Regions from separate parts of the Pseudoalteromonas sp. SCQQ13 genome, predicted to be linked through region 2. Evidence: predicted binding sites of a transcription regulator. Region 2 holds the regulator's gene; the other holds the start of a gene.

Region 1 (15,199 bases), on a different contig from region 2:
TGATTAGAGAGTGATTTTTAGACTGTTTGGTTTAAATGAAGTTGAAGTTAAAGTTTAATATGTATGTCGCCATTAGGTTTGCAGCAGCACAGCAGTATTTCGCCGTCGCGTACAAACGCTAGAGGCTCTTCATTATAATCAACTTTACCTGACACTAAAGTCGCTCTGCAGGCACCGCAATAGCCTTCGCGGCATTGAAAGGCCACTTCTATCTGTTGAGATTCTAGGCAGTGTAAAACAGAAGGGCAGCCAGTGCTAAATTCTATGCACTGGCTGTTATCTGCAAGCGTAATGCTTGCAGTAGGTCGATCAGTCATTATAAATCAAAGTCACCAAATTCAGAGGCATCAACTTGCGAGTCTATTTGACCAACAAGGTAGGAGCTAATTTCAGCTTCTTGTGGTGCTACTTGCACGTTATCTGACACCAACCAAGAGTTTATCCATGGGATAGGATTACTGTTGTTTTTAAACTGTGCAGGAAAACCAATGGCTGTCATTCGAGCGTTGGTAATGTATTCAACGTACTGACATAAAATGTGTTTATTTAAGCCAATCATTGAGCCATCTTTGAATAAGTACTCGGCCCATTCTTTTTCTTGCTCTGCAGCGTCCACAAACATTTTAATTGCTTCGTCGCGGCACTGCGCGGCAACAATCGCCATTTCTGGATCGTCTTTACCGTCTTGCATAATATTTAAAATATGCTGAGTGCCAGATAAATGTAGCGCTTCATCGCGGGCAATAAGCTTGATTATTTTAGCGTTACCTTCCATCAATTCACGCTCAGCAAACGCAAACGAGCAGGCAAAGCTGACATAAAAACGAATCGCTTCTAAAATATTTACCGACATCATTGCCAGGTAAAGTTTCTTTTTCAGCTCAAATAAATTAACAACAACAGATTTACCGTTAATCTCGTGTTTGCCTTCACCGTATAAATTGTAAAGCGACACTGAGTTAATTAAATCATCGTAGTATTTTGTTACCGCATCGGCACGTTCACTAATTTTATCATTGCTAACTATGTCATCAAAAATAAGTTCAGGTGCTTGGGTAACATTACGAATAATATGCGTGTACGAGCGGCTATGAATCGTTTCACTAAACGCCCACGTTTCTATCCATGTTTCTAACTCTGGTAGCGATACAATAGGTAGTAGGGCCACGTTTGGTGAACGCCCTTGTACGCTATCAAGCAATGTTTGATATTTTAAGTTACTTAAAAATATATGCTTTTCATGATCAGGTAATGCTTGAAAGTCTAAGCGGTCTTTGCTTACGTCTACTTCTTCTGGGCGCCAAAAAAACGAAAGCTGCTTTTCAATTAGTTTTTCAAAAATAGGGTATTTTTGTTGATCATAACGAGATACGTTAACGGTTTGGCCAAAAAACATTGGCTCTTCCATTTGGTTATTATGTTTACGACTAAAGGTAGTATAAGACATGTTTATCACTCAAAAAACTATCAGAATAAAGCGGGCTTAGTGCCCGCTTAAAATAAAAACTCAAAAATTAAATTTTACACGCGCCGCCTGCGCAATCATCATCTTCAAGATCCGGTGTATCTTCTTGTGCATCAGATGCACCATCGCGGGTATTGTGATAGTACAAGGTTTTAACACCCAATTTGTAGGCGCTAAGCAAATCTTTTAATAAGACTTTCATCGGTACGCGACCGCCTTCAAACTTACCAGGATCATAATTTGTATTGGCCGAAATAGACTGGTCAATAAATTTTTGCATTATACCCACAAGTTGTAAGTAACCATCGTTTGAAGGAATATCCCACAGTAACTCGTAGTTATCTTTTAAACGTTCATATTCAGGTACAACTTGCTTTAAAATACCGTCTTTACTTGCTTTAACGCTAATATGACCACGTGGTGGCTCAATACCGTTTGTTGCGTTAGAAATTTGCGACGATGTTTCTGATGGCATTAGCGCACTTACTGTTGAGTTACGCATACCGTGCTCTTTAATGCTGGCACGTAATGCATCCCAATCAAGGTGTAGTGGCTCATCACAAATTTTGTCAAGATCTCGCTTGTACGTATCTGTTGGCATTATACCTTGAGAGTAGGTTGTTTCGTTAAACTTAGGACATGCACCACGCTCTTTAGCAAGCTCGTTTGATGCTTTCATTAAGTAGTATTGAATCGCTTCAAATGTTTTGTGCGTTAGTGCATTTGCGCTGCCATCTGAATAACGCTTACCGTTTTTAGCTAGGTAGTATGCGTAGTTAATTACGCCTATTCCTAGAGTACGACGACCCATAGTGGCATTTTTTGCAGCCGGTACTGGGTAGTCTTGAAAATCAAGTAAGTTATCTAAAGCGCGTACAGCAAGCTCAGCCAATTCTTCAAGTTCATCTAGTGACTCAATAGCCCCTAAGTTAAATGCAGAGAGTGTACATAGCGCAATTTCGCCTTCTTCGTCGTTTACGTTATCCAACGGCTTAGTTGGTAATGCAATTTCTAAACATAAATTAGATTGGCGAATAGGTGCCACTTTAGCAATGAACGGGCTGTGCGTATTACAGTGGTCAACGTTTTGTAAGTAAATACGACCGGTACTTGCACGTTCTTGCGCAAACATTGAGAACAGTTCAATAGCTTTAATGCGTTTTTTACGAATTGATTCGTCTTGTTCGTATTTTACGTAAAGCGCGTCAAACTCGTCTTGGTCTTCAAAAAATGCATCGTAAAGGCCTGGCACATCAGAGGGGCTAAACAAGGTAATGTAGTCGTCTTTAATTAAACGCGAGTACATTAGTTTATTAAACTGTACGCCGTAATCTAAATGACGCACGCGGTTGTCATCAACCCCGCGGTTATTTTTAAGTACTAACAAGTTTTCTACTTCTAAATGCCAAAGCGGGTAGAACAAGGTTGCTGCGCCGCCACGTACACCGCCTTGCGAACAGCTTTTAACCGCTGTTTGAAAGTGCTTATAAAAAGGAATACAACCCGTATGGTACGCTTCGCCATTGCGAATATGGCTACCCAGTGCACGAATGCGACCTGCGTTAATGCCAATGCCGGCACGTTGCGATACGTATTTAACAATTGCAGACGAGGTGGCGTTAATTGAATCAAGGCTGTCGCCACACTCTATTAATACACACGAGCTAAACTGGCGTGTTGGCGTACGAACACCTGCCATAATTGGCGTAGGCAGTGAAATTTTAAACAATGAAATCGCATCGTAAAAACGTTTTATATACGCAATACGTGTATCGCGAGGGTAGTCAGCAAACAAGCTAGCTGCGACTAAAATATATAAAAACTGCGCGCTTTCATAAATCTCACCGGTTACACGGTTTTGAACTAAGTATTTACCTTCAAGCTGTTTAACCGCAGCATAACTAAAGTTAAGGTCACGGCTGTGATCTAGGTATTCGTCTAATTCGTCAAGCTCTTGCTCGGTGTAATCTACCAGTAGGTGAGCGTCGTAGCGTTTGTCGCCAACCATTTTTGTTACATGATCAAATAAACGTGGTGGCTCAAATTGGCCATACGCTTTTTTACGTAAATGGAATACAGCTAAACGTGCTGACAAATACTGATAATCAGGAGATTCTTTTGAAATCTGATCGGCTGCAGCTTTAATGATGGTTTCGTGAATATCTTTAGTACGAATACCGTCGTAAAATTGAATGTGTGATTTTAATTCAACTTGCGAAACCGAAACGTTATTTAACCCTTCGGCGGCCCATTCAATAACGCGATGGATCTTGTCAAGATCAAGTGGCTCTTTACGGCCGTCACGTTTGCTTACAGATAACTGTTGGTTCATAGTTTTGCCTGTATTCCTTGGAAATTAAGTATTTTGACCAATGATTAATACTCCAAAATAACAGAGTATCTATTCATTTATTATTGTTTACACCAATTCAGGCGATTTTATTGAATAACATTTAGCCACAATATCTGGTGTTGTTCAAATTAGAGATCACAAGATAGTGTGGTCCGCGTTGTTTTGCAAGGGACAGAATTGCCCCTAATTGTGGATAACGTCGGGATAACACATTTGTGTTAGTAAGCATTAACCTTCGAACATTCGGTTAAGTTGAAATTTACAAAAATCAACTAAGGATCTACTAAATTTACGCTTTTTAAAAATATATTTTGACTGCTTTTTTTATCAGCAGGCTTTGTGTGAAAACTAACACAATCACAATATATAGTGTTTAATAATTAACATAGCACTATATATGGTTAAAACCTTCAATAGGGCTTTGCCAATTAAAATCGGCCTGCCAGCTCAAAACTTCGGTTAAGTTAGGCACGTAACCCCAAAGTGCGGTTGCGGTGTGCATACCTGCCGCTTTACCTGCTTGAATGTCACGCAAAGCATCGCCAATGTACAAGCAACGATTTGGTGCAACGCCCATTAGCTTGGCACAATGTAGTAAAGGTAAAGGCGAAGGTTTAGCTTCAGCTAAAGTATCGCCACTGATAACCACGCAGGCATTTTTTAAAGCAGGGATCGCGGCCACTAAAGGGTCGGTTAAAAATCCGGGTTTGTTAGTCATGATCCCCCATTTGATGTTTTTTCGCTCCAGTTCGATAAGTAGTGGCTCAATACCAGCAAAGCACGTGGTGTGTTTGGCTATGTTAGCCGCGTAGGCATCAATTAATTGCTTAACGAGTTGTGCTTGCGGTTGCTCACCCCATTTATCTTTAAAACCGACCTCTAACAAGGCTGCTGCGCCATTAGATGCTGCAGCGCGATATACCTCACGACTTACTGTATCTAATTGCTGCGAACGCAGTACGGTATTTAAAGCTGCACCTAAGTCATCAGCGGTATCGAGTAAAGTGCCATCTAAGTCAAATAAAAAAGCATCGTACTCTATAGTAGGTGACGTTGATTGAGAGCTGACCATTACGCTAACTTCTCAAAATGCAGAATATAATTTACGCTTACGTCGGTATTAAGCGAGTACTGCTTAGATAATGGATTATAAGATAACCCAGCACTGGCGCGCACTTTTAAACCCGCTTGTTCAGCCCAGGCAATTAACTGTGCTGGTTTAATAAACTTTTTGTGATCGTGAGTGCCTTCAGGCACCATTTTTAATAGCTTTTCTGCACCAATAATGGCGTACAAATAGGCTTTAGGGGTTTTATTAAGTGTTGAAAAAAACACATCAGCGCCGGGTTTTGCAAGCTCTGCAACAGCATGAATAATAGAAGCCGGATCGGGTACATGCTCCAGCATTTCCATACAGGTTACTACATCAAAGCGAGCAGGGTGCTCGGATGCATATTGTTCAGCAGGTACTTTAATATACTCTACATGTACGCCTGTCTCTAGGCTGTGTAATTTGGCAACAGTTAAAGGCTCTTGCCCCATATCTATTCCAGTTACCTTTGCCCCCATGCGCGCCATGCTCTGGCTTAAAATACCGCCGCCACAACCTACATCTAGTGTTTCTTTGTCAAATAAACCGCCAGTTTTATTAGCTATAAAGTCTAAACGTAAGGGGTTTATTTCGTGAAGCGGTTTAAATTCCCCGTCTAAATCCCACCACCGCTCTGCGATGGCCTCAAATTTTGCAATTTCTGCGTGATCTACATTTTGATGTTCGGTCATAAAATACTTCCTCGTCAATCTGGGGGCATTATATAGGGCTAAATTGGTAAATCGCAAAGTTTTGCGCCTGTAAATCTAAATAAATTGTGGTAGCATGTTTCTTTAGCAATAATAACAAATTCTCTTGATACCTAATAGTGGGTGTTTAAGAGCTGATACTGAAGGAATGTGATATCAATGACTGATCTCGCCCATGGCATTCTGCCAGTCAATATTGAAGACGAGTTAAAAAACTCCTACTTAGATTACGCAATGAGCGTAATTGTAGGACGTGCATTACCAGACGTGCGTGATGGCTTAAAACCTGTTCACCGCCGCGTTTTGTTTGCAATGAACGAGCTTAGTAATGATTGGAACAAGCCTTACAAAAAATCGGCACGTGTTGTCGGTGACGTAATCGGTAAATACCACCCACACGGCGATAGTGCTGTTTACGACACTATAGTACGTATGGCACAGCCATTCTCACTGCGTTATATGCTAGTAGATGGTCAAGGTAACTTCGGTTCGGTTGATGGTGATTCAGCAGCGGCAATGCGTTATACAGAAGTACGTATGGCAAAAATGTCGCATGAATTATTAGCCGATCTTGAAAAAGAAACGGTTGATTTCGTTCCTAACTACGACGGCACTGAGCAAATCCCTGACGTTTTACCAACCAGAGTTCCTAACTTATTAGTAAACGGTTCATCGGGTATTGCGGTAGGTATGGCAACAAACATTCCACCTCATAACTTAACTGAAGTGGTAAATGGCTGTTTAGCACTCATTCAAAACCCTGAATTATCTATTTTAGAGTTAATGGATTATATCCCGGGCCCAGATTTTCCAACTGCTGCAATTATCAACGGTAAAAAAGGCATAGAGCAAGCCTATTTAACTGGCCGTGGTAAAGTGTACATGCGTGCCCGCGCTGAAATAGAAGTAGATGAAAAAACGCATCGTGAAACTATCATTGTTCACGAAATACCTTATCAAGTTAACAAAGCGCGCCTAATTGAAAAAATTGCCGAGCTGGTTAAAGATAAAAAAATTGAAGGTATTAGTGCACTACGTGATGAATCAGATAAAGACGGTATGCGTATCGTTATTGAGATTAAACGTGGTGACGTAGGCGAAGTTATTTTAAATAATTTATATGCGCAAACGCAGTTACAAACTGTGTTTGGTATGAATATGGTTGCGTTAATTAACAACCAGCCTAAGTGCTTTAATTTAAAAGAAATGCTTGAAGAGTTTATTATTCACCGCCGTGAAGTAGTAACTCGTCGTACTGTTTTTGATTTACGCAAAGCGCGTGACCGTGCACATATGCTAGAAGGTTTAGCAATTGCACTGGCAAACATCGACCCAATTATTGAGCTTATTCGTAATTCACCAACACCTGCTGAAGCAAAAGTTGCTTTAACAGCGCGTTCGTGGGAATTAGGTAACGTAAAAGCCATGCTTGATAAAGCAGGCGAAGACAACGTTGCCCGCCCAGATTGGTTAGCTGCTGAGTTAGGTATTCGCGATGGTCAATACTTTATTTCTGAGCAACAAGCTCAAGCAATCCTAGATTTACGCTTACATAAGCTAACGGGTTTAGAACACGAAAAGATTCTAACTGAATACCAATCGTTATTAGATTTAATTGCTGAGCTTTTACATATTTTGGCAACACCAGAGCGTTTAATGGAAGTTATTCGCGATGAGTTAGTTGAAATTAAAGCGCAATATGGTGATGAGCGTCGTACTGAAATAAATGCCGCAGCACACGATATCAGCCTTGAAGATTTAATTACCGAAGAAAACGTAGTAGTAACGCTTTCTCACGAAGGTTATGTTAAGTATCAGGCTCTGTCTGATTACGAAGCGCAGCGTCGTGGTGGTAAAGGTAAATCGGCAACGAAGATGAAAGATGAAGATTTCATTGAACGTTTATTAGTTGCTAATACGCACGATACTATATTGTGTTTCTCAACGGCTGGTCGTTTATATTGGCTTAAAGTGTATCAGTTACCACTTGCAAGTCGTGCAGCGCGCGGCAAACCAATTGTTAACTTATTGCCACTTGAGGCAGATGAACGTATTACCGCTATATTGCCAGTACGCGAGTATGCAGAAGATAAATACATCTTTATGGCAACCGCATTTGGTACAGTGAAGAAAACACCACTAACGGCATACAGTCGTCAACGTGCAAGCGGTATTATTGCGGTTAACCTAAATGAAGGCGATAGCCTAATTGGTGTTGATGTTACCGATGGCAGCAACGAAATTATGTTGTTTACCGATGCAGGTAAAGTAGTACGCTTTAAAGAAGCAGAAGAAACAACGGTTGTTGATGAAAACGGTAACCCAGTACTAGACGAAGAAGGTAACCCTGAGATTCGCTTCAAAGGTGTTCGTCCTATGGGTCGTACAGCTACAGGTGTTCGTGGTATTAAAATGCCTGAAGGACAACGCGTAGTATCGTTAATTGTGCCTAAAACAGATGGTGCTATTTTAACCGTGACTGAAAACGGCTACGGTAAACGTACTTTACTTGAAGACTACCCAGCGAAGAGTCGTGCGACTCAAGGTGTAGTGTCTATTAAAGTAAGTGAGCGTAATGGTGCGGTTGTAGGTGCTGTACAAGTTGACGATAACGATGAAATAATGATTATTTCAAATCGTGGTACCTTAGTACGAACTCGCGTTAATGAAGTTTCTACGGTTGGACGTAACACGCAAGGTGTTATTTTGATCAGAACTATTGACGAAGAGCAAGTAGTTGGTTTACAACGTATAGAAGAGATTGAAGTTACCGAAAGTGACTTAATTGATATCGAAGACGTCGAAACAGTTGATACGGTTATTGATGAAGTAGCGGATGATAATCCTCCTTCAGAATAATTGAGATTAAAAAAGCGGCCTTGGCCGCTTTTTTTAATGGTGTTGAATAAAATTAATATTAATAATACTGCGCAATAAAATAATTTTTACAATAGCAAAAAGACTCAATTGCAAGACGTTAATTTATATATATAGTTGTTCTCAGTAATTGTTTTATATTGCTCTGTTTGCTGCATTAATGCAGCTTTATAGGTAATGAAGGCTTTAATACTATGAGTGAGGCTATAGCCCACTTAATGATCACAGCTTTAATTTAATGTGTATAACCTGATTGAATGGTAATCGGGTGTATAATTTTTTAATTACTGGAATGAGGAAAAGGTAATGAGTAAGTATAATTTTTGTGCGGGGCCGGCCATGTTACCGCCAGCAGTAATGAAAAAAGCACAACAAGAATTTATAGATTGGCAAGGTTTGGGTGTATCGGTGATGGAAATGAGTCACCGTAGTAAAGAGTTTTTAGCGCTCACTAAAAAATGTGAAGCGAGCCTGCGTCGTTTAATGAATATTAGCGATGAATTTGAAGTGCTGTTTATGCATGGTGGCGGTCGCGGTCAATTTAGTGCTGTGCCATTAAATTTACATCAGGAAAATAAATCAGCGGTTTACTGCGAAAACGGCGTATGGTCAAAAAGTGCAACGGATGAAGCAAATAAGTTTACCCAAACTACCGCTATCGATGTTCGTAACGATACCGATGGTCAATTTTCGATTAAAGCAGTGGCTGACTGGCAGTTGCCTGCAGATGCGTCGTACATTCACTATTGCCCTAACGAAACCGTTGATGGCTTAGAGATTTTTGATGTACCGAGTCATCCAACAGCGCCAATTATCGCAGATATGTCGTCAACTATTTTATCGCGTGAAATTGACGTTAATCAATTTGATTTAATTTACGCTGGCGCACAAAAAAATATAGGTCCTTCGGGCATTGCAATCGTTATCGTACGTAAAACATTACTAGCACGTGAAGGGCTTCCTAAACCAGGTATTTTAGATTATGCACTAGAGGCCAAGCAGGGCAGTATGTTTAATACGCCACCAACATTTGCATGGTATTTAGCGGCTGAAGTATTCCAATGGCTTGAGCAAAATGGTGGTGTAAAAGCCATGGAAGCACAAAATATTGCAAAAGCTGAACTACTTTATAATTTTATCGATAATTCTGATTTTTATTCTAATAAAGTAGCTAAGCATAGTCGCTCGCGTATGAACGTCCCTTTTTGGTTAAATGATGAAAGCTTAAACAGTAAGTTTGTTGCTCAATCAAACGAAGCAGGCTTGCTAGCACTCGAAGGCCATAGAATTGTAGGTGGAATGCGCGCCAGTATTTACAACGCAATGCCACTTGAGGGCGTGCAAGCGCTTGTTGATTTTATGGCTGCTTTTGCAAAGGAAAATAGCTAATGGAACAATTACGCTTAGAACCTATTTCGCGTGTTAATGGCAGCGTCACTCTGCCGGGTTCAAAAAGCTTATCAAACCGTATATTGTTATTAGCGGCATTAGCAAATGGCACTACTGTTGTTGAAAACTTACTTGATAGCGACGATATACGCCATATGTTGGGCGCGTTACAATTATTAGGTGTTAACGTTAGTTTAAACCAAGAGCGAACAGTTGCTACAGTACAAGGTGTTGGTGGGGTATTTAAAACCCCCAGAGAGCCTTTGTTTTTAGGTAATGCAGGCACAGCTTACCGTCCTTTAACCGCTGTACTTGCTGCGGTTGCAGGTGAGTACGAACTGATTGGCGAGCCACGCATGGAAGAGCGCCCAATAGGGCATTTAGTCGATGCGCTGCAAGCACTTGGCGGTGATATTACTTACAGCAAAAATAAAGATTACCCACCGCTTAAAATTATAGGTGGGCAAATTAACGGTGGTGAAGTTGCAATTGACGGCAGTATATCAAGTCAATTTTTAACTGCATTACTAATGGCTGCACCACTGTTTAATGGTGATACCAAAATAACGATTAAAGGCACTTTAGTATCTAAACCCTACATTGATATTACCCTTGATGTAATGGCACGCTTTGGAATAGAAGTTGAGCATAGTAATTATGCAACTTTTACCGTAAAAGGTGGTCAACAGTACCAGTCACTTGAACGTATTATGGTTGAAGGCGATGCGTCTTCTGCATCTTACTTTGTAGCTGCAGCTGCAATTGCCGGTGGCGAAATTGAAATTAAAGGTGTCGGTGCTAAATCGGTGCAAGGCGATATTGGCTTTGCTAAAGTAATGGAACAAGTGGGCGCTAAAATAGATTGGTATGATGAGCGTTTAGTTGTTCGTAAAGGCCAATTAAACGGTGTTGATATTGACGCAAATGCCATACCTGATGCAGCAATGACATTAGCCACTGTGGCTCTGTTCGCTAAAGGGCCAACGGCTATTCGTAATATTTATAATTGGCGCGTAAAAGAAACCGATCGACTACACGCTATGGCAACTGAGCTCAGAAAAGTGGGCGCAGAAGTTGTAGAAGGGCACGATTTTATAGAAATCACTCCCCCGAAACACTTTAACGATGTAGCAATTGATACTTACGATGACCATCGCATTGCCATGTGTTTTGCTATGGTTGCCGTAGGTGGAAAGCCAATCACGATTAATGATCCTAAGTGTACTTATAAAACATTTCCGACATTTTTCAATGTATTAGCATCAGTTAGTGAGTAGGTTTTTGATGTTAATTAATAAAAAGTTACACACTAATAGCGATCTATTTAAATAACTGACGTATAATATTGCGGTTTACTTAGGTGTGCATTGTAGGAGGTTTAAATGCAGGCGTTATTAATGCCCGTGATCACCGTAGATGGCCCAAGTGGTTCAGGTAAGGGAACTGTTTGTCGCTTGTTAGCCGAAAAGTTGGGATGGGATGTACTTGATAGTGGCGCAATTTACCGCGTTTTATCTCTAGCGGCACTTCACCATCAAATCGCATTAGATAACGAAGATGCATTAGTTCCCTTAGCTGCTAACTTAGATGTGCAGTTTTTGGTAGATAGTCAAACTAATGCAGCAAAGGTTGTTTTAGAAGGTGAGGATGTAACCACTACAATCCGTAACGAAGAAGTAGGGGCTGCAGCATCAAAAGTAGCAGCACTACCTCGCGTACGCGAAGCGTTATTACGTCGCCAACGCGCATTTAGAACTGAACGAGGTCTAATTGCTGATGGTCGTGATATGGGTACTGTGGTTTTTAAAGATGCACCGCTAAAAATATTTTTAACCGCCAGTGCACAAGAACGCGCCAAACGACGTTTTGTTGAGTTGAATGCTCGCGGTCTTAATGTTACACTGAGTGGTCTATTAAAAGACATTCAAGAGCGTGATGATCGCGATATGAATCGTGCCGTTGCGCCACTTGTGCCTGCAGAGGATGCTATTGAGCTTGATACTAGCGAGCTTAATGCACAGCAAGTATATGATAAGGTATTAACTTTATTGGATACGGCTATCTCTGAAGGTCGGCTTCCTAAACGAAGCTAAACACATTTTATGCACCAGCAGGATGCCAGTGCTATTTTAACAACCCCATGCAGCATGGTTGCTTATTGGTATAATATATAGAGACGTATATTCGTATGTCAGAAAATTTTGCGCAGTTATTTGAAGAAAGCTTAAAGGGTTTTGAAGCAGAGCAAGGCTCTATCGTTAAAGGTACAGTAATCTCAATCGAGAACAACATTGTACTTGTAGATGCTGGTCTTAAATCAGAAAGTGCTATCCCTGCTGAGCAGTTCAAAAATGCTGCTGGTGAACTTGAAGTTGCTGTTGGCGACGAAGTAGATGTTGCACTAGATGCAATTGAAGACGGTTTCGGTGAAACTATCCTTTCTCGTGAGAAAGCGAAGCGTCACGAAGCGTGGATCCGTCTTGAGAAAGCATGTGAAGAGCAAGAAACTGTTACTGGTGTTATCAACGGTAAAGTTAAAGGCGGTTTCACAGTTGAAGTTGATTCAATCCGTGCTTTCCTACCTGGTTCACTTGTTGATGTTCGTCCAGTACGTGACACAACTCACCTTGAAGGCAAAGAGCTTGAATTTAAAGTAATCAAGCTTGATCAAAAACGTAACAACGTTGTTGTTTCACGTCGTGCAGTTATCGAATCTGAAAACTCACAAGAACGTGAAGAGCTTCTTGCTAACCTTGTTGAAGGCCAAGAAGTTAAAGGTATCGTTAAGAACCTTACTGACTACGGTGCATTCGTTGACCTTGGTGGTGTTGATGGTCTACTACACATTACTGATATGGCGTGGAAGCGTGTTAAGCACCCTTCAGAAATCGTTAATGTTGGCGACGAAATCGCAGTTAAAGTTCTTAAATTCGACAAAGATAAAACTCGTGTATCTCTAGGCCTTAAACAGCTTGGCGAAGATCCATGGGCAGCTATCGCTGGTCGTTACCCAGAAGGTTCTAAACTTTCTGGTCGTGTTACTAACCTTACAGATTACGGCTGTTTCGTGGAAATCGAAGAAGGCGTTGAAGGTTTAGTTCACGTTTCTGAAATGGATTGGACTAACAAGAACATCCATCCTTCAAAAGTTGTTAGCCTTGGCGACAGCGTTGAAGTTATGGTTCTTGAAATCGACGAAGAACGTCGTCGTATTTCTCTTGGTCTTAAGCAATGTATTGCTAATCCTTGGCAGGAATTTGCTCGTCTACAAAACAAAGGCGACCAAGTTACTGGTAAGATCAAATCAATCACTGACTTCGGTATCTTTATCGGTCTTGACGGTGGTATTGATGGTCTTGTACACCTTTCAGACATTTCTTGGAATACACCTGGCGAAGACGCTGTACGTGAATTCAAGAAAGGCGACGAAATCACTGCTATCGTATTGCAAGTTGACCCAGAGCGCGAACGTATCTCTCTAGGTGTTAAGCAAATCGAAGCTGACCCATTCAATAACTACCTTGATGCAAACAAAAAAGGTGCTATTGTTAAAGGTAAAGTGACTGAAGTTGATGCTAAAGGCGCAACTATTGAACTTATCGAAGGCGTTGAAGGTTACATCCGTGTAGCTGATATCGCTCAAGAGCGCGTTGAAGATGCAACTACTGTTGTTTCTGTAGGCGACGAAATTGAAGTTAAATATGTTGGTGTTGATCGCAAGAACCGCACTTTAAGCTTATCTGTTAAAGCTCTTTTCGAAGCTGAAGAGAAAGAAGTAATAGAAAAGCTTAAGAAAGACGAGCCAGTGTTTGAAAACGCAATGGCTGCTGCTTTCGCAAATGCACAAAAAGACTAATTAATCAGTCTTTAATTGGAAGGGCAGTTTATGCCCTTCCATTATTTCTTTTAAGGAAATGCTATGACTAAGTCAGAACTGATAGAAACACTTGCACAGCAACACGCACACGTTCCAGTGAAAGATGTTGAAAATGCAGTAAAAGAAATTCTTGAACAAATGGCCGGCTCATTATCTTCTTCAGATCGTATTGAGATCAGAGGTTTTGGTAGTTTTTCTTTGCATTATCGCGCTCCACGTACCGGTCGTAACCCTAAGACTGGCGAAACAGTAGAGCTAGATGGTAAACATGTACCACATTTTAAACCAGGTAAAGAATTACGTGATCGTGTAAACGAGAGCATTGCCTAGTTAACTTATTGGAGTAGGGTACTTGTTTAAGGTATTAAAAATTATTCTGGTTGCACTTTGCTTGATCAGTGCATTTGTATTGGGTTCTCAAAATCCACAATTAGTACAAATAAACTATATTATAGCCAGCAATACATTGCCTTTAGCCGTTATAATAAGTATTTGCTTTTTATTAGGTGTTGTAATTGGTTGTTTTGTAAGCTTTAAATTATTTTCACAACTTAAGTGGCAAAATTATCGTTTAAAAAAACAGTTAGCACCTGAACAAAGTAAAAAAAAGCCTGCTGCTGATAAAGACTCATAATTATGATTGAGCTGTTATTTTTACTACTTCCTGTGGCTGCCGGTTACGGCTGGATAATGGGAAAAAACAGTGCTAAAAATCAAGCTCATCAATTTAATCGGCAGATCACCTCTGAATATAGTAAAGGCTTAAAGTTTTTACTCGACAGGGAAGAAGATCAAGGCCTTGAACATTTAATTAATTTACTAGAAGTTGCAGCTGACTCGGTTGAACATTATTCAACGCTTGCAACTATGTTTCGCCGTAGAGGCGAGCTAGACCGCGCAATAAAAATTCACGAACTCCTTTTAAAACATCCAAGCCTTAATGAGCAACAAGCTGCTGCTAGTCGTTTAGAATTAGCAGAAGATTATGTTATGGCTGGGCTATTAGATAGTGCCGAAGAGCATTTAGTTTGGCTTGTTAAAATGGACCACAGTGAAGCATTAGATCCTATTATCACTCTATATTCGCAAACCCGAGAGTGGCAAAAAGGGATTAATATGTTTGAAGCGCATAGTGAATTATTTTCAAAAGAACAACACTTTAAAGCCATAGCTAACTTTTACTGTGAGCTGGCGTTAAGTGATAATAACCCCTCATTAATGCGCAAAGCCATTAGTTTGAATCATAAAGCGATACGTCCTTTATATGAACTTGGTTTGTCTGCATATACTAAAGAAGACTACGTAAAGGCAATTTACTATTGGCGCGAATTAATTTGCCAATTTACATTTTTTGCTCCTTTATTTGTCGATAAATTAGCACATTGTTATAAGCATCTAAATTTAACTCATCAATTTCATCAGCTGATCAGTGAGTTAC
Region 2 (15,199 bases):
TTTCTAAGGTAGTTTGGTCGCCTATTTTTTCTATTCCTCGGTCAGTAAAGTAATACGCGCCTTTACTAGTACCGATAATGCCAAAGTTTGGTGCATCTAATACAAAAGTAATAAACTTACTGCCTAAAAATGCATTATAAGCAAAGGGCCTTAAACCACTATAATTGAGTCGATACAAACCTCGGCCAGTACCAATCCAAAATCCGCCTCGGGTAGCTGAGCTAATCGCAAATACCGGGTTGTCGTTTAATGCGCGCCCAGGAAAGCTGTAAAGTGTGTCGTCTTCATAAAAGAATAACCCCCGCCCAGTAGCAATATAAAGCCGATCGCCATCAAACTGTAAATCATGCACCGAGGCATGCCCATACTTGCTACTGTTTATTATATTAATAAAGTTTTTATTGGTATCAAAGTAACCAACTCCACTTCTGTTAGCTATCCACAGTTTGTCATCGGGTGATTTACTAATCGCCATTACCGTTTCAGTCATTTTAGAAATTGCCGAGTGACGCTCAATGCGACCTTCGTGTGCCAGCCATAAACCTTCACTAAAACTGGCTAGCCAAACATTATTTTGATCATCGCGAAACATGTCAGCAAACCAAATACTTTGATCTAACTGACTTGGCTCAACCCATTGCCAATCACCTGACTTGCCACGAAATAATAAACGCCCATAAGTAGATACCCATAAGCCACCATTGGTGTCGCTCATAAATTTATAAACTGCAGAGTTATTCACATTAGGCAGTGGGAAAGAACGTAGTTCGTCATCTAAATCTAAAAAATAAGCACCCAACTCAGAGGCTAAATATAAATTACCATTTAAAAAAGAGAGATCGTGCACTATGGTTTGCGCTAAGCTGTCGGGTAATGACACTTTGGCAGTAAGCTCTAAACGTAATTTAGAAAAGTCGGCAGCGCTTTTTGTCAGGCGCAGTAAATGTCTGTCGTTTACTAACCAAATACCTTCAGGTGCGAGCGCCATTTTGCTCACAGAGCCAACTATTTGAGTAATAACAGTGGGATTAACTATGGGTGATGGCTCATTAGTTTGATCGCGTAAATCAACCAAACTACGATCAACATAATACAGGCCATTAGCGGCTATCCAAATACCGCCTTTAGAGTCCTCTAAAATATCTCTAACCGGGCCTTTAATATTAAACTCTTGTGCACTAAGTGTTGCAGGGTCAATAACCACTAACCCATTTTTGGTGCCGATCCACAAAAAGCCTTGGCCATCTATTAGTAATTTATTAATACCATTACTTGGTAAAAAAAGACTATTTTGCGTGTTGTAGTTGGTAAAAGTATTGCCGTCAAAACGACTTAAACCAAATTGAGTTCCCAGCCACATATAACCTTGCTGGTCTTGCACAACACTTTTGAGTGATTGCGAGGGGAGTCCATCTTTAATATTCCATTGTTTAACTACGTAATCAGTAATTGAGGCCCAACTTGGCATAGCACAGGTTAGTAGTACAAAAACTAGTAAAAATCGCATCATATTGCTGCCACCTAGCTAAACAATCAAATAATAAACTAAAAGGGTAGTAAACCTACTTTTATCAGCGCTTGCAAACAAATAAGTGAAAATATACCTGCAAGTACGTCATCAATCATAATTCCAAATCCACCATGGGCACGCTTGTCGAGCACACGGATAGGGCCTGGTTTGACTATATCAAAAAAACGAAACAGTAAAAAACCAACCAATAATGTTTGCCAGCTCAGTGCGGCACCAATCATAGTGATGTAATAGCCTGCCACTTCATCCCATACAATCGCGGGGTGATCGTGTACCCCTAAATCATCAGCGGTTTTGCCACAAGCCCAAATACCAAAAACACTGATCACTACAGCAAATACTATTTGTAACCACAACGGGTAGTGCATGGTTATAAAAATAAAAGGTAAAGCAGCCAAAGTACCAAATGTGCCTGGGGCTATAGGTGCAAGCCCAGTACCAAAACCTAAACCAAAAAACTGATGTGGACGCTTTAGGTTAAATAAACGCTTGTTGTTCAACTTAAATCCTTAGAAAAGTGCTCAAAACCTTGGTGCTTAAAAGTAAATTTTTCGCCTTTATGTAACAGGTCAATTTGCCCTTCGCCACTTTTTATTTGGCCAATACAAATTGCCTCTACGCCATATTGACGCAGTTTTACATCAAGCATACTTTTATTGCTATCAGGCACGGTATAAAGCAGTTCATAGTCGTCGCCGTAATTTAGTATAAACGGTAATTGTTGTTCAAAATCAAGGCTAGCTTTCATTGCATCCGAGGTGGGTATGCTTTCAATATTAACCGTTGCGCTAACCTGCGACATATTTAGTATATGGCCTAAATCGGCTAGTAAACCATCTGAAATATCAATAGCAGAAGACGCAAGCCCACGTAATACCTGCCCTGCAGCCACTCTAGGTGTAGGGAAGTTAAGGCGCTTTTTAATATGTTTTAGATGCTCAGGTTCAATCGTTAAGCCTTGCTTGCGAGACTCTATTGCAAGCCCCGCATCTCCTAACGGCCCAGTTACAAAAATCCAGTCACCTACTTTTGCGCCATTTCGGCATAATGCAGTGCCTTCGGGTACTGTACCTTTTGCACAAATAGTAATACTCAAAGGTCCTTGAGTCGTGTCGCCACCAATTATTTGTACATTAAAATATTCGGCAATTTCATGCATGCCGTCAGTCAATTCTTCAATCCATTGCTGATCAATACTCGGAAGTGTTAAAGCGATAGAAACCCATGTAGGCTCTGCCCCCATTGCCGCTAAATCACTTAAATTTACAGCCAATGCTCTGTGCCCGAGTGCGCGAGGTTCAATGTCATCAAAAAAATGCACACCAGCAACGAGTGTATCGGTTGTTATAGCAAGCTGACAATTTTGCGGCACAGTAACTAATGCGCAGTCATCTCCAATCCCTAAATTAACATCGCGGCGAGTAATACCACGGCCTTTAAAATAACGATTAATTAATTCAAATTCCTTCATACACAAAAAAGCCGACCTATGCCGGCTCTCCTTTTTAACGGTAATTTATACCAGCCAGTTTTGATAAAATAATTATCAAAAACCTGACTAAATATTACTTACGTAAATGCTTAACTGCTTTATCAAGTACACCGTTTACAAATTTATGGCTATCTTCAGCGCCAAACATTTTAGCTAATTCAATGCTTTCGTTGATAGCCACTTTGTATGGAACATCTTCACGAAATTTTAGCTCATAGCTGCTTAAACGTAATATTGCGCGTTCAACCATATCTAACTCATCGAATGGACGGGTTAAATGCGGTGATACAGCCTCGTCTAGTTGCTTATAATTTACCGCAACGCCACTGGCTAAATCTTTAAAATATTCAACATCAATTTTAGTCACGTCGTTTTCGATCAACATTTGTTGTTCGATATCGGCAATTGCATTGCCACTTAATTGCCAAGAATAAATGGCCTGAAGTGCTAATATACGTGCTTTACGTCTTGCTGCTGGTTTCACAAAAATTCCTTAAACTTAAATTTTATCTAACACATTAACCATTTCAAGCGCGCCTAAAGCAGCTTCGCCGCCTTTATTGCCCATTTTGGTGCCAGCACGCTCAATTGCTTGTTCAATGCTTTCTGTGGTTAATACGCCAAATGCAACCGGTATATCATACTCAAGTGATACTTGCGCAAGACCTTTGTTTGATTCGCCAGCAACTAGGTCAAAGTGTGGAGTACCACCTCTGATCACTACGCCTAATGCGATGATTGCATCATACTGTTTTTTTGCCGCAATACGTTTCGCTGCTAAAGGTAATTCAACCGCGCCAGGTACATAAACTACGGTAATATCGTCATCCGATACACCACCTGTGCGTTTTAATTCATCAATAGCGCCTGCTAATAAGCTACTACCAATAAAGTCATTAAAGCGAGAAATGACAATGGCAAATTTTTTGCCCGGAGCGTACTTACTACCTTCAATAATTTTCATTTGATAACCTTAAAAATAAGTTTGAGCGATTTCGATTGCGCAAAAATTGCAGCGCATCATACCATAAAAATAAAATAATAGCCTAGCGTCTAATTACTGCGGCTCTATGTAGTCAACAACTTCTAAATGAAACCCTGAAAGTGCATGATACTTTTTAGGGCGACTCATTAAGCGCATTTGTTTAATGCCTAAATCGGCTAATATTTGTGAACCCACGCCTACAGTACGAGACGTACCTGTAAATTTATTCGGTGTTACATCTTCACCCGAATCTTCGGCTGCAAACGCCTTTACGGTTGCCTCAAGCTCTGCGGTACTTTCTTGTTTGCCTAAAATAACTAATACACCATTGTGCTTAGCTATATAAGCCATTGCGTCAGACACGCCCCAGCTACGCTCAGAGTTTCTATCTGAGAGTAAAATATCGTTAAAGGTGCTTTGTAAATGCACTCGCACTACGGTTGGCGCTTGTTGTTTTATTTCGCCTTTTACTAATGCGTAATGTAGCTGTCCGTCAATGGTGTCTTTGTAGGTTACTAAATCAAACTCACCGTGCTCGGTAGGTAACTTACACTTTGCCACTTGCTCTATTGTGGTTTCGTTTAAGTTACGGTATTCAATTAAATCAGCTATGGTGCCAATTTTAATATCGTGCTGTTTAGAAAACACTTCTAAGTCAGGACGGCGCGCCATAGTGCCATCTGCATTGAGTATTTCAACAATAACCGATGAAGGCTCAAGCCCTGCTAAACGGGCTAAGTCGCAGCCTGCTTCAGTGTGCCCTGCACGCGTTAAAACACCGCCAGGTTGTGCCATTATAGGAAAAATATGCCCAGGCTGTACTATATCGCTAGGCACTGCGCCTTTAGCTATAGCGGCCTGTACTGTACGTGCTCTATCTGCTGCCGAAATACCTGTAGTAACGCCTTTTGAAGCTTCTATCGACATTGTAAAATTAGTTGAAAACGCAGCACCGTTATTTTTTACCATAAGCGGTAAATCAAGTTGCTCGCATCGCTGTTGCGTCATAGTTAAACAAATTAAACCACGGCCATGCGTGGCCATAAAGTTAATAGCTTCTGCACTAATATGCTCGGCGGCAATAATTAAATCGCCTTCATTTTCCCGGTCTTCATCGTCCATTAAAATAACCATTTTACCGGCTTTAATGTCTGCGATAATTTCTTCTGCGCTGTGTAAGTTCATAATTCACTCTTATTAGTTGTTAGTTGCGTTACTTAATAAAGCCCGCTTTTGCGAGTAAGCTCATTGAAATATCAGCGCCCGTAGGCTGCTCTGCGCCTTTTATAAGCCGCTCTAAATAACGCGCAATTTGGTCGACTTCCAAATTAACTTGGGTGCCCACTTTAAAATTAGCTATCGTTGTTTGCTCGCTAGTATGGGGCACAATCGTTAATTTAAATTTATTACCTTCTACTGCGTTCACTGTTAGGCTAATACCATCAATACATACAGAACCTTTATACGGTATGTATTTCATTAGGTTTTCATCTGTGGTTAGCCAATATTCTGTAGCACGTGCATTTGGCGTAATGGCGGTAATTGTAGCAATGCCATCAACATGGCCAGACACTAAATGCCCACCTAAACGCGAAACCGGTTGCATGGCTTTTTCAAGATTAACTGTTTGCCCTAATGTGTAATGAGCAAAACCAGTTAAATCTATCGTTTCATTCGATAAGTCGGCACTAAAACCATCGGCATGTTTATCAACAACAGTTAAACACACACCATTAGTGGCAATACTATCTCCTAACTTAACATCACTCATATCAAGGTCAGGGCTTTGTACACGAATAGCTAAATCGCCTTGTTTTTTTTGTAATAAAGCAATTTTGCCTGTGGCTTCTATTATCCCAGTAAACATAGCATTACTCTTTTGTATCAAGTGGTTTTAATGAGCTTTTTACTGCGCTAATACGTAAATCATCACCTATACGCGTACACTCATTAAAAGTTAAATCAATCGTATTTTGCATACTGATCAACTCAGGAAAATTAACTAAACTCTTGCCATCACACCCAATTAATTTAGGCGCTAGATAAAAAATAAATTCATCTATTAAATCCAGTTCAACCATTTTACCCGCAAGGGTTGCTCCAGCCTCTAGCCACACAGTATTAAATTGCAGCTTTGCGAGCTTTTTTAAAACCGCGGTTAAATCAACTTTTGAATTACTAGCAGTTACTACTATATGCTTTACAAAATGCGGCCAATGTTGCGATTTATCAACCTTGGTAGTAAAAATTATTATTTCACTTTCAATAGCAAATAAAGCAAGATTTGGGGTTAAACGATTTTGCGAGTCAATAATAACACGCACAGGTTGGCGAAGCGGTAACTGTGTAGGTAATGCCTGCGGTAATTCATTTTTACGCACATTTAATTTAGCGTCATCTACTAATACTGTGTCGGCACCGGTTAAAATAGCGCAACTTTGTGCACGATATAACTGTACGTCTTGGCGTGCTGCTGCGCCTGTTATCCACTTACTTTGGCCATTATTAAGCGCCGTTTTACCATCAATACTGGCGGCCATTTTACACGTTACATAGGGCAGGCCATGCTCCATGCGTTTAAAAAAGCCTAAATTAAGCGCCCTAGCCTGTGCTTCAAGTAACCCATACGCAACCTCAATACCAGCGTCGCTAAGTATTTTCAGCCCCTTACCAGCCACTTGTGGATTACTATCGACCATGGCGGCAATTACTTTTACTACACCGGCGGCTTTTAAACCTTCTGCGCACGGTGGTGTACGACCATAATGGCTACATGGCTCAAGCGTAACATAAGCAGTTGCGCCTTTTGCTTTACTGCCAGCCATAGCAAGTGCATTTACTTCTGCATGCCCTTGTCCGGCAAGCTGATGAAATCCCTCGCCTACTATTTCATTGTTTTTAACTAATACACAACCTACGTTTGGATTAGGCGTGGTAGTAAACCGGCCTTTTTTAGCCAGTTCTATAGCACGTGCCATATACATTTCGTCATCTTGGTTAAAAACACAGTCGCTTTGCATACTTACTCCCCTAAACGGGCAATTTCTTCGCCAAATTCGCGAATATCTTCAAACGAGCGATACACCGAGGCAAAGCGCACATAAGCTACTTTATCGAGCTTTTTAAGCGCTTCCATAATGCACTCTCCCACTAAATGGCTCGAAACCTCTCGCTCGCCGGTTGCGCGTAATTGCGACTTTATTATATTAACTACTTCTTCTACTTGTTCGGTACTTACGGGGCGTTTTTCCAGTGCGCGGTTTAAACCATTTAACAATTTATCTTCGTTAAAGGGTTCGCGGCTGCCATCTTGTTTTATTACCCGTGGCATAACCAGTTCTGCGCCCTCAAACGTAGTAAAACGCTCATGGCAGTCATTGCATTCACGACGACGACGCACTTGGTGACCACCGCCAACCAGGCGAGAGTCAATAACTTTGGTATCTTTTGCGGTACAAAATGGGCAATGCATAGCTAGGTACTTCCGTTTTAAAAAACAAAAAAGGCCGCTTTAAAGCGGCCTTTATCTTAGCAAAAAACTAAGCGATTGTGATCTAAATTACTGTTTTACTTTTATTAAGCGTAAACAGGTAGTTTTGCACAAATTGCTTTTACTTTTTCTCTTACTTGCGCCTGTACTGATTCATCATTGATGTTATCTAGTACGTCACAGATCCAGCCAGCAAGCTCTTTAGATTCTGCTTCTTTAAAACCACGACGAGTGATTGCAGGTGAACCAATACGTAGGCCAGATGTTACAAACGGTGAACGTGGATCGTTAGGCACTGAGTTTTTGTTAACTGTAATATGAGCGTTACCCAAAGCAGCATCAGCATCTTTACCGGTAATATCTTTATTGATTAAATCAAGTAAGAATAAGTGGTTTTCAGTTTTGTCAGATACAATTTTGTAGCCACGTTCCTGCATAACAGCAACCATAGCTTGTGCATTTTTAACAACTTGTGTTTGATATACTTTAAATTCTGGTTGTAGGGCTTCTTTAAATGCCACAGCTTTAGCAGCAATAACATGACATAAAGGACCGCCTTGGCCACCAGGGAAAACAGCACTGTTAAGCTTTTTGTAAATAGCTTCGTCGCCACATGCCGAAATAATTAAACCACCACGAGGGCCTGCTAAGGTTTTATGTGTAGTTGTAGTAACAACATGTGCGTGAGGAACTGGGCTTGGGTAAATACCCGCCGCAATTAAACCAGCAACGTGCGCCATATCTACAAAAAAGTAAGCGCCAATTTTATCAGCAATTTCACGTAATTTAGCCCAATCAACAATACCTGAGTATGCTGAGAAGCCACCAATAATCATTTTTGGTTTGTGCTCAAGCGCTAGCGCTTCAACCTGTGCGTAATCAATTTCGCCTGTAGTTTCATCTAGGCCATACTGAATTGCATTATAAAGCTTACCTGAAAAGTTTACGTGTGAACCATGCGTTAAATGGCCGCCATGAGCTAAGCTCATACCTAGTACGGTATCACCGGCGTTTAACAATGCTAAAAAAACGGCCGCATTTGCTTGCGAACCAGCATGTGGTTGTACGTTTGCATAGTCAGAACCAAATAGTTCGTTAGCACGGTCAATCGCTAATTGCTCAACAACGTCTACATGCTCACAACCGCCATAGTAACGTTTGCCCGGATAACCTTCTGCGTATTTATTAGTTAACTGTGAACCCTGTGCTTCTAGTACGCGTGGGCTACAGTAGTTTTCAGAAGCGATTAATTCAATGTGATCTTCTTGGCGCGCAGTTTCTTTTGCAATTGCGTCAAATAACTCTGGGTCAAAATCTGAAATATTCATGCTACGTTCTAACATTGGGGTCTCCTGGGGCAAGGTGTATGGTATTTTTTAGAGGCTTTATTGTACGCTTAAAACGACTATTTGCCTACGCTCTTAAGTTGAGGATATTTAAACAGGGATTGAATTTATTTCACAGGCTTTTTAAGATGATATTTTTTAATCATTACATAATAAATTAAAATATATATTAATTACTATATTTACATAGCTAATGAAAGTATTAACACCCACACTAAAATATACCTATAAAAAAAGCGACCAAGGCCGCTTTAATTAGATCTTACTTTTAACTTAATTTTTTAAGTATTTCAGTACGTAAGGCATCATAATCAGCATTTATATCATTAGCTAAACATGGCTTGGCTAATGCATCTGCAAGTGGCTTTGGCATAGCTAGTTCAATGTTTAAAATACCTTCAACACTGTCTTTAAATTTAGCTGGATGAGCCGTTGCTAAAAAGATTCCGGCAGCGCCAGGAGCGCGATTTTCAACAAGTCCTTGGTATGCAATAGCGGTATGCGGCTCAGCAACATAACCTGTTTGTTGAATATTTTTCATCACTGTTTGCGTATCTTGCTCGTTTACGCTAGTTGAATAAAAATTATCGTAGCTAAACCAATTGTTGTCGAGCATAGATTGCACTCGTGGCCAGTTATTTGGCTTGCTTACATCCATTGCATTTGAAAGTGATTCAAGTGTCGCGTTTGGCGTCCAGTTTTTATCCAGCATAAAGCGCGGTACTGTATCGTTTTGATTAGTAGTTGCACTAAGTTTGCCAACAGGCAAACCAATAACAGCACCTATCATTGCCGCGCACACATTACCAAAGTTACCACTTGGAACCGAAATATGCGCAGTAGCCCGTTTTGCTTTTGGTAATTGTGCAATTGCCTCAAAGTAATAACAAACTTGTGCCACTAAGCGACTAATATTAATAGAGTTAGCAGAGTTAAGCCCCAGTGTAGATTTAACTTCTTCATCTAAAAAGGCATTTTTAACTAACTCTTGGCAATCATCAAAGCTGCCTTCAACCGCATAACAATGAATGTTGCCACCCAATGTAGTAAAGAGCTTTTGCTGCGCCAGTGAAATTTTGCCTTTAGGGTATAAAATTACCACGTCGATATTAGGCTTATTATAAAACGCATGTGCAACCGCCGCGCCAGTATCGCCCGACGTTGCAGTTAAAATAGTCACTTTATCGCCTTGATTAAACTGCGCTAAACACTCTGCCATAAAGCGCGCACCAAAATCTTTAAACGCTAAGGTAGGCCCATGAAACAATTCTAAGCAATAAGTGTTCTCTGCCACTTCCACCAGCTTAACCGGAAAGTTAAATGCATTTTTAACTATATGTGCAACGGTATCTGCTGGTAATTCATCGCCAATTAAATGCGAGAGTATTTTACTACTACGGGTTACAAAATCCATATCAAGTAGTGCATCAACATCCGTTAGTGGTGTTAATGACTCGGGAAAAAATACCCCTTGATTACGCCCTAAACCCGTTTTTACTGCCTCAACAAACGACACTTGTTGCGAACTATCTTTTAAATTATGTAATTGCATAACTACTATCCTATAAAACTGTTAATTGACGTGTGCCGTCGTTATCTAATTTACAAATATGGCAAAAACCTTGCTCGTTTATGTAGTTACTTTCAAGCCACTGCGCGCACTGCTGTGCAGCTTTTAATGTTTTACACACAGTAAATAATGTTGGCCCTGCACCAGAAATACTAACAATTTCGGCGCCTAGCGCTGGCAAACTCGCTTTTGCTTCACTAAAACCTGTTATAAGTGGCGCACGGTATGGCTCGGCTATATGGTCTTGCATAATACTTAATGCATCATCAAAGCGATGCATTAACAATAAACTACTAAAGGCAGATAAACGCTGCGCAAATTCTACACCTGCGTGCATGCTCAACTCTTTTGGTAAAACTGAGCGTGCTTTTGCTGTATTAAGTGAAAAACCAGGAAACGCAGCAACGTAATACCAGTTTTCATCGACTGGTAAAGCAATTGATTTATTAGGAATTAAATCGCCAGTTAGCTGCAGGCCACCTAAATAACATGGCGTGATGTTATCGTAATGACGACCACCACTAACAACTGCCTCAAAGTCGGCCATTAACTCAATAAGTTCAACTTGGCTAAGCTTGGTTCCGGCAAATTTATCTAGGGCAGCAAAGGTTGCTACCACCGAACACGCACTTGATCCTAACCCTGAACCTATGGGCAAGTTCTTTTTCAGCTCCAACTTTACACTTGGCATATTAGGCGCTACATGCGCTCTAAAATGCACTAAACATTGATACGCTAAGTTTTCACTGGCATCACTTGGTAGCTTATGCGCGTATTCGCCAGAGCAAATAAACTCATCGCTCGATGCGGCACTAACAACGGCTACATCGCCTAATAAACTGCCGTCAATAGGTGCAAGAGCTGCGCCTAATGCGTCAAAACCAACGGCAAAATTACCAATAGATGCGGGAGCATATACTTCAATCATTGTTTGCTCCTAGCGCGATAACGTTTTTAAAATATCAGCAAATACACCAGCGGCTGTTACTGCCGAGCCTGCGCCATAGCCTCGTATAACAAATGGGCGTGGCTGATAATACTGACTTAAAATTGCTAATGCGTTTTCGCCATCACGAATATCGTAAAGTGCATGCTTTGCATCAACGGCTTCTATACCTACCTTACAGTGACCTTGCTTAATTGTGCCTACGTAACGCAGTACTTTACCCTCTGCGGCAGCACTTGCTATTCGGTCGTTAAAACCTGCGTTTAGGCTAGGGAGCTTTTCCATAAACGTATTTACATCATCGCCTTGTGCAAAACCGTGCGGTAATACCGACTCTACTTCAATGTCGCTTAGCTCTAGTGGCATGCCAGATTCGCGGGCAATAATTAATAGTTTTCGTGCTACGTCTGTCCCCGATAAGTCATCACGCGGATCAGGTTCAGTAAAGCCACTTTCTTTAGCTTTAATTGTTGCCTCAGACAGTGACAAGCCATCTTGCAGCGCACCAAACATGTACGATAGCGAGCCTGATAAAATACCGCTAAATTCTAGTAACTCGTCTCCTGCACCAAATAACGATTTTAAGTTATCAAGTACCGGTAAACCGGCTCCTACATTGGTTTCGTATAAAAACTTACGGCCATTTTTTTGCGTTGCTGCAATTAAGTCTTGATAGTAAGCATACGAGCTTGTATTGGCCTTTTTATTTGCGGCTACGACATGGAAACCGGCATTTAAAAAGTCTACGTATTGCGCCGATAACGCATCTGACGAAGTACAATCAACTAATACTGGGTTTATTAAATGATTTTGCTGTACAAATTGTTCAACTAGTTTTAAATCAAAAGCCTGCTCTGATGCGCCAAGCTTTTGCTGCCAGTCATCAAAGGCAATACCTTCACTGTCTAAGTGTAGCTGGCGAGAGTTAGCAACCCCATAAAGCTTAAGTTTAATATTGCGTTTTTCAAGCCAAGCTTGTTGACGCTCTAATTGCTCAATAAGCTCTTGACCTACTAAACCACACCCTAATAAAAACACGTCAATTGATGGAATATGGGTAAAGAAATTCTCATGACAAACCTTTACAGCGCCATTACAACGTTCACCATCGATCACGGCCGAAATAGAACTTTCGGTAGAGTCTTGGGCTATAGCTACAATATTTACTTGTGCTTGAGCAAGTGATGCAAAAAACTTAGCCGCTAAACCTTTGTGCGCACGCATATTATCGCCCACCAAAGTAACAATAGCTAAGTTACGCTTTACTTGTATTGGTTCAATTAATCCTGCTTGAGACTCTAATTTAAATGCGGTTTGCAGCGCTTCAAGTGCCAGCGCTAAATCGACCTCATGAACACAAAAACTAATACTGAACTCACACGATGACTGGGTAATTAAAACAATCGACACATTATCAAGGGCAAGGGCATTAAATACTTTAGATGCCATCCCTACTTTACCTTTCATGCCCGGGCCCGACACGGTAAGCATTGCTAAATCTTGTAAACTTGATAGTGCTTTTACTGGCTCAGATGAAACGCTCTCGTTACTAATAAGTGAGCCTTGTGCATTGGGGTTACGCGTGTTTTTAATTTCGCACGGTACACCCGCTTTAGCGCAGGGTAAAATTGTTTTAGGGTGTAATACTTTTGCACCAAAGTAAGAAAGCTCCATCGCTTCTTTATAAGATAAAAAATCAACTTTAGTGGCGGTTTTTATATAACGCGGATCGGCACTGTAAACACCATCTACATCAGTCCAAATTTGGCAAACATCGGCTTCTAAACAAGCTGCCGCAATTGCCGCAGAATAATCTGAGCCATTTCGGCCCAAAGTGGTTAGTTCGCCTTGCTCATTACTGGCAGTAAAACCGGGCATAATATAAATAGTTGCTGGTTGTTCTTTTAATACGGCTTGAAAGCGCACTTTACTGGCAACTAAGTCTGCCTCTGCATCTATGTAACCACCGGTTGATACTATGCAATTGGTCGCTTCAAGGTACTGCGCGTTTAAATCACCGAGTAAGCATTGCATTAACGACACACTAACGCGCTCACCAAAGCTAATAATAAAAGCACGTACTTGCTCAGGGCAGCATTTAATCAGTGATACACCATCAAGTTTATTTTTAAGCTCGGTAAAATTTGGCCAGTTTTCAATTTCACCATAGCCTTGCTCTACTGCTTTTTTTAACTCGTCACATCGATTTACCAGTGCTTGCCACAAGTGACTAAAGTCTTCACCCTGCTCAGCCGCTGAGGCTAATGCAACTAATGAATCTGTCATGCCACCGGGGGCTGAAAGCACTAATAACATTTCATCTTTTAATTGTGCTTTTGCCAGCACGGCAACCATCTCTAAACAAGCAAAGTCGGCAAGCGATGATCCGCCAAATTTTAAAACGCGCATTTTTTATGTTTCCTCATTCCATAAAACGAAAAAAGGCCTGGGTTCTAAGTGAACACAGGCCTTTAAATTTGTTGCACCGACCTATGCCACTATCCAGTTAGGATGATGGTTGTAATAATAATGGTCGCTGCAAGACTAAATGTTTTCATAGCTTAAGACTGCCTTAACACAGGCTATACTGTCAACCCTCATTAAGAAGATAAAACAGTCTTTTTTTTCATCTTAACTTCTAGTAAATGCCAAATTTATGCAAAATATTATTAAGTATTATTTTGCCAACTGGCTTTTCGATAAACCCTATAACACCTAATTGTGCTACGCGCTGCTGCATTTGCTGTTGAATATCTGCCGAAATGACTAATACAAAACACTCCATTTTTTCTGCTTTAATATGCTCCAACACCTGCACACCATCGAGTATCGGCATAGTTAAATCGAGGCAAACTAAATCAAAATGTTGTTCTTTCAATAACGCTAACGCATCTACTCCATTTATCGCTTGGCGTATATCGGCGGTTATACAGTCATTTAAGCAACGTATCACTTGTTTGCGGGCTACTGCTGAATCGTCACAAACTAAAATAGAAAAGTTCATCATGAAAACCAGTTACTAAGGCGATGCATTAAAGCCAGCATAAAAACAACCTCTCGTTCAGCCAAACTTAAAGCCAAAAAACTTCAAAAATATCGAGCTTCACTATAACTGAATTAATGTAAAATACACTAGGGCGTGTTAATTTTTCAAAATTGAAATTTATTCAACCAAGAGTTATTTATATTTGGCCTAGCCTGCGCATTATCAAACCCAGCATTAAACTATAGTGTAATGCAAAAAGCTAAGCGCTAAATACATATGCGCTTAGTTTTAAACGGCCTGTATAAAAGTGTAGCAACTTATTGCGCAACAAGTGCGCAGCGACAGCAAGCAAGATTACACATACTCAATTATGACTGCGCTCCTTAAAACAACTTGCTATTTTTTAAATATGCCACAATAAAATCAGCCATTTCGAGATACTGATTTTATTGCTATGATTGTGCAAATTTTTCAAATGGATCTGTATTCCTATGTGGTTTAGTAACCTTATATGTTATCGCTTTAAACAAGATGTTTCGTATACACAAGAAGATTTTGACAAAGCATTAGAGCAAGACTTATTTCGTCCATGTACGGGCCAAGAGCTGGCTACATTTGGCTGGACAAAAGCGTTTGGGAAACACGGCGAAACTTTATCGCATTTTTCACAAAAAAGTATTTTAGTTTGCGCTAAGCGCGAAGAAAAAGTATTACCTGCATCGGTTATAAATGAGCTAGTTGCAGAAAAAGTCGACTTAATTGAAGCTGAAGAAAATCGCCCAGTTAAAAAGAAAGAAAAAGACGAATTAAAAGAAAACATTTTACATACACTGCTACCACAAGCATTTAAAAA

Evidence for each region. Region 2 encodes NrdR, which represses ribonucleotide reductase genes. Its sites were predicted from a motif close to AAACACNANATNTNGTGTTT; they were not measured.
Region 1: nrdA (class 1a ribonucleoside-diphosphate reductase subunit alpha) is a predicted target of NrdR. The motif match lies at 3,921-3,940, and genes of this name have one in related genera.

What each region holds. Positions count from the first base shown of each region.
Region 1 covers NZ_JADYXG010000011.1:72,156-87,354, reverse strand. Annotated here, with positions in the region: gene yfaE (class I ribonucleotide reductase maintenance protein YfaE) at 48-317, opposite strand; gene nrdB (class Ia ribonucleoside-diphosphate reductase subunit beta) at 317-1,447, opposite strand; gene nrdA (class 1a ribonucleoside-diphosphate reductase subunit alpha) at 1,515-3,797, opposite strand; gene I6F41_RS10665 (HAD family hydrolase) at 4,210-4,890, opposite strand; gene ubiG (bifunctional 2-polyprenyl-6-hydroxyphenol methylase/3-demethylubiquinol 3-O-methyltransferase UbiG) at 4,890-5,600, opposite strand; gene gyrA (DNA topoisomerase (ATP-hydrolyzing) subunit A) at 5,778-8,477, shown strand; gene serC (3-phosphoserine/phosphohydroxythreonine transaminase) at 8,802-9,884, shown strand; gene aroA (3-phosphoshikimate 1-carboxyvinyltransferase) at 9,884-11,161, shown strand; gene cmk ((d)CMP kinase) at 11,267-11,977, shown strand; gene rpsA (30S ribosomal protein S1) at 12,073-13,740, shown strand; gene ihfB (integration host factor subunit beta) at 13,804-14,091, shown strand; gene I6F41_RS10625 (lipopolysaccharide assembly protein LapA domain-containing protein) at 14,114-14,395, shown strand; gene lapB (lipopolysaccharide assembly protein LapB) at 14,398-15,199, shown strand, end outside.
Region 2 covers NZ_JADYXG010000022.1:11,583-26,781, forward strand. Annotated here, with positions in the region: gene I6F41_RS15405 (ligand-binding sensor domain-containing diguanylate cyclase) at 1-1,510, opposite strand, end outside; gene I6F41_RS15410 (phosphatidylglycerophosphatase A family protein) at 1,546-2,031, opposite strand; gene thiL (thiamine-phosphate kinase) at 2,028-3,002, opposite strand; gene nusB (transcription antitermination factor NusB) at 3,097-3,507, opposite strand; gene ribH (6,7-dimethyl-8-ribityllumazine synthase) at 3,523-3,987, opposite strand; gene ribBA (bifunctional 3,4-dihydroxy-2-butanone-4-phosphate synthase/GTP cyclohydrolase II) at 4,081-5,193, opposite strand; gene I6F41_RS15435 (riboflavin synthase) at 5,222-5,875, opposite strand; gene ribD (bifunctional diaminohydroxyphosphoribosylaminopyrimidine deaminase/5-amino-6-(5-phosphoribosylamino)uracil reductase RibD) at 5,880-7,028, opposite strand; gene nrdR (transcriptional regulator NrdR) at 7,031-7,480, opposite strand; gene glyA (serine hydroxymethyltransferase) at 7,585-8,841, opposite strand; gene thrC (threonine synthase) at 9,113-10,396, opposite strand; gene thrB (homoserine kinase) at 10,407-11,342, opposite strand; gene thrA (bifunctional aspartate kinase/homoserine dehydrogenase I) at 11,352-13,769, opposite strand; gene I6F41_RS15470 (response regulator) at 13,999-14,367, opposite strand; gene rdgC (recombination-associated protein RdgC) at 14,838-15,199, shown strand, end outside.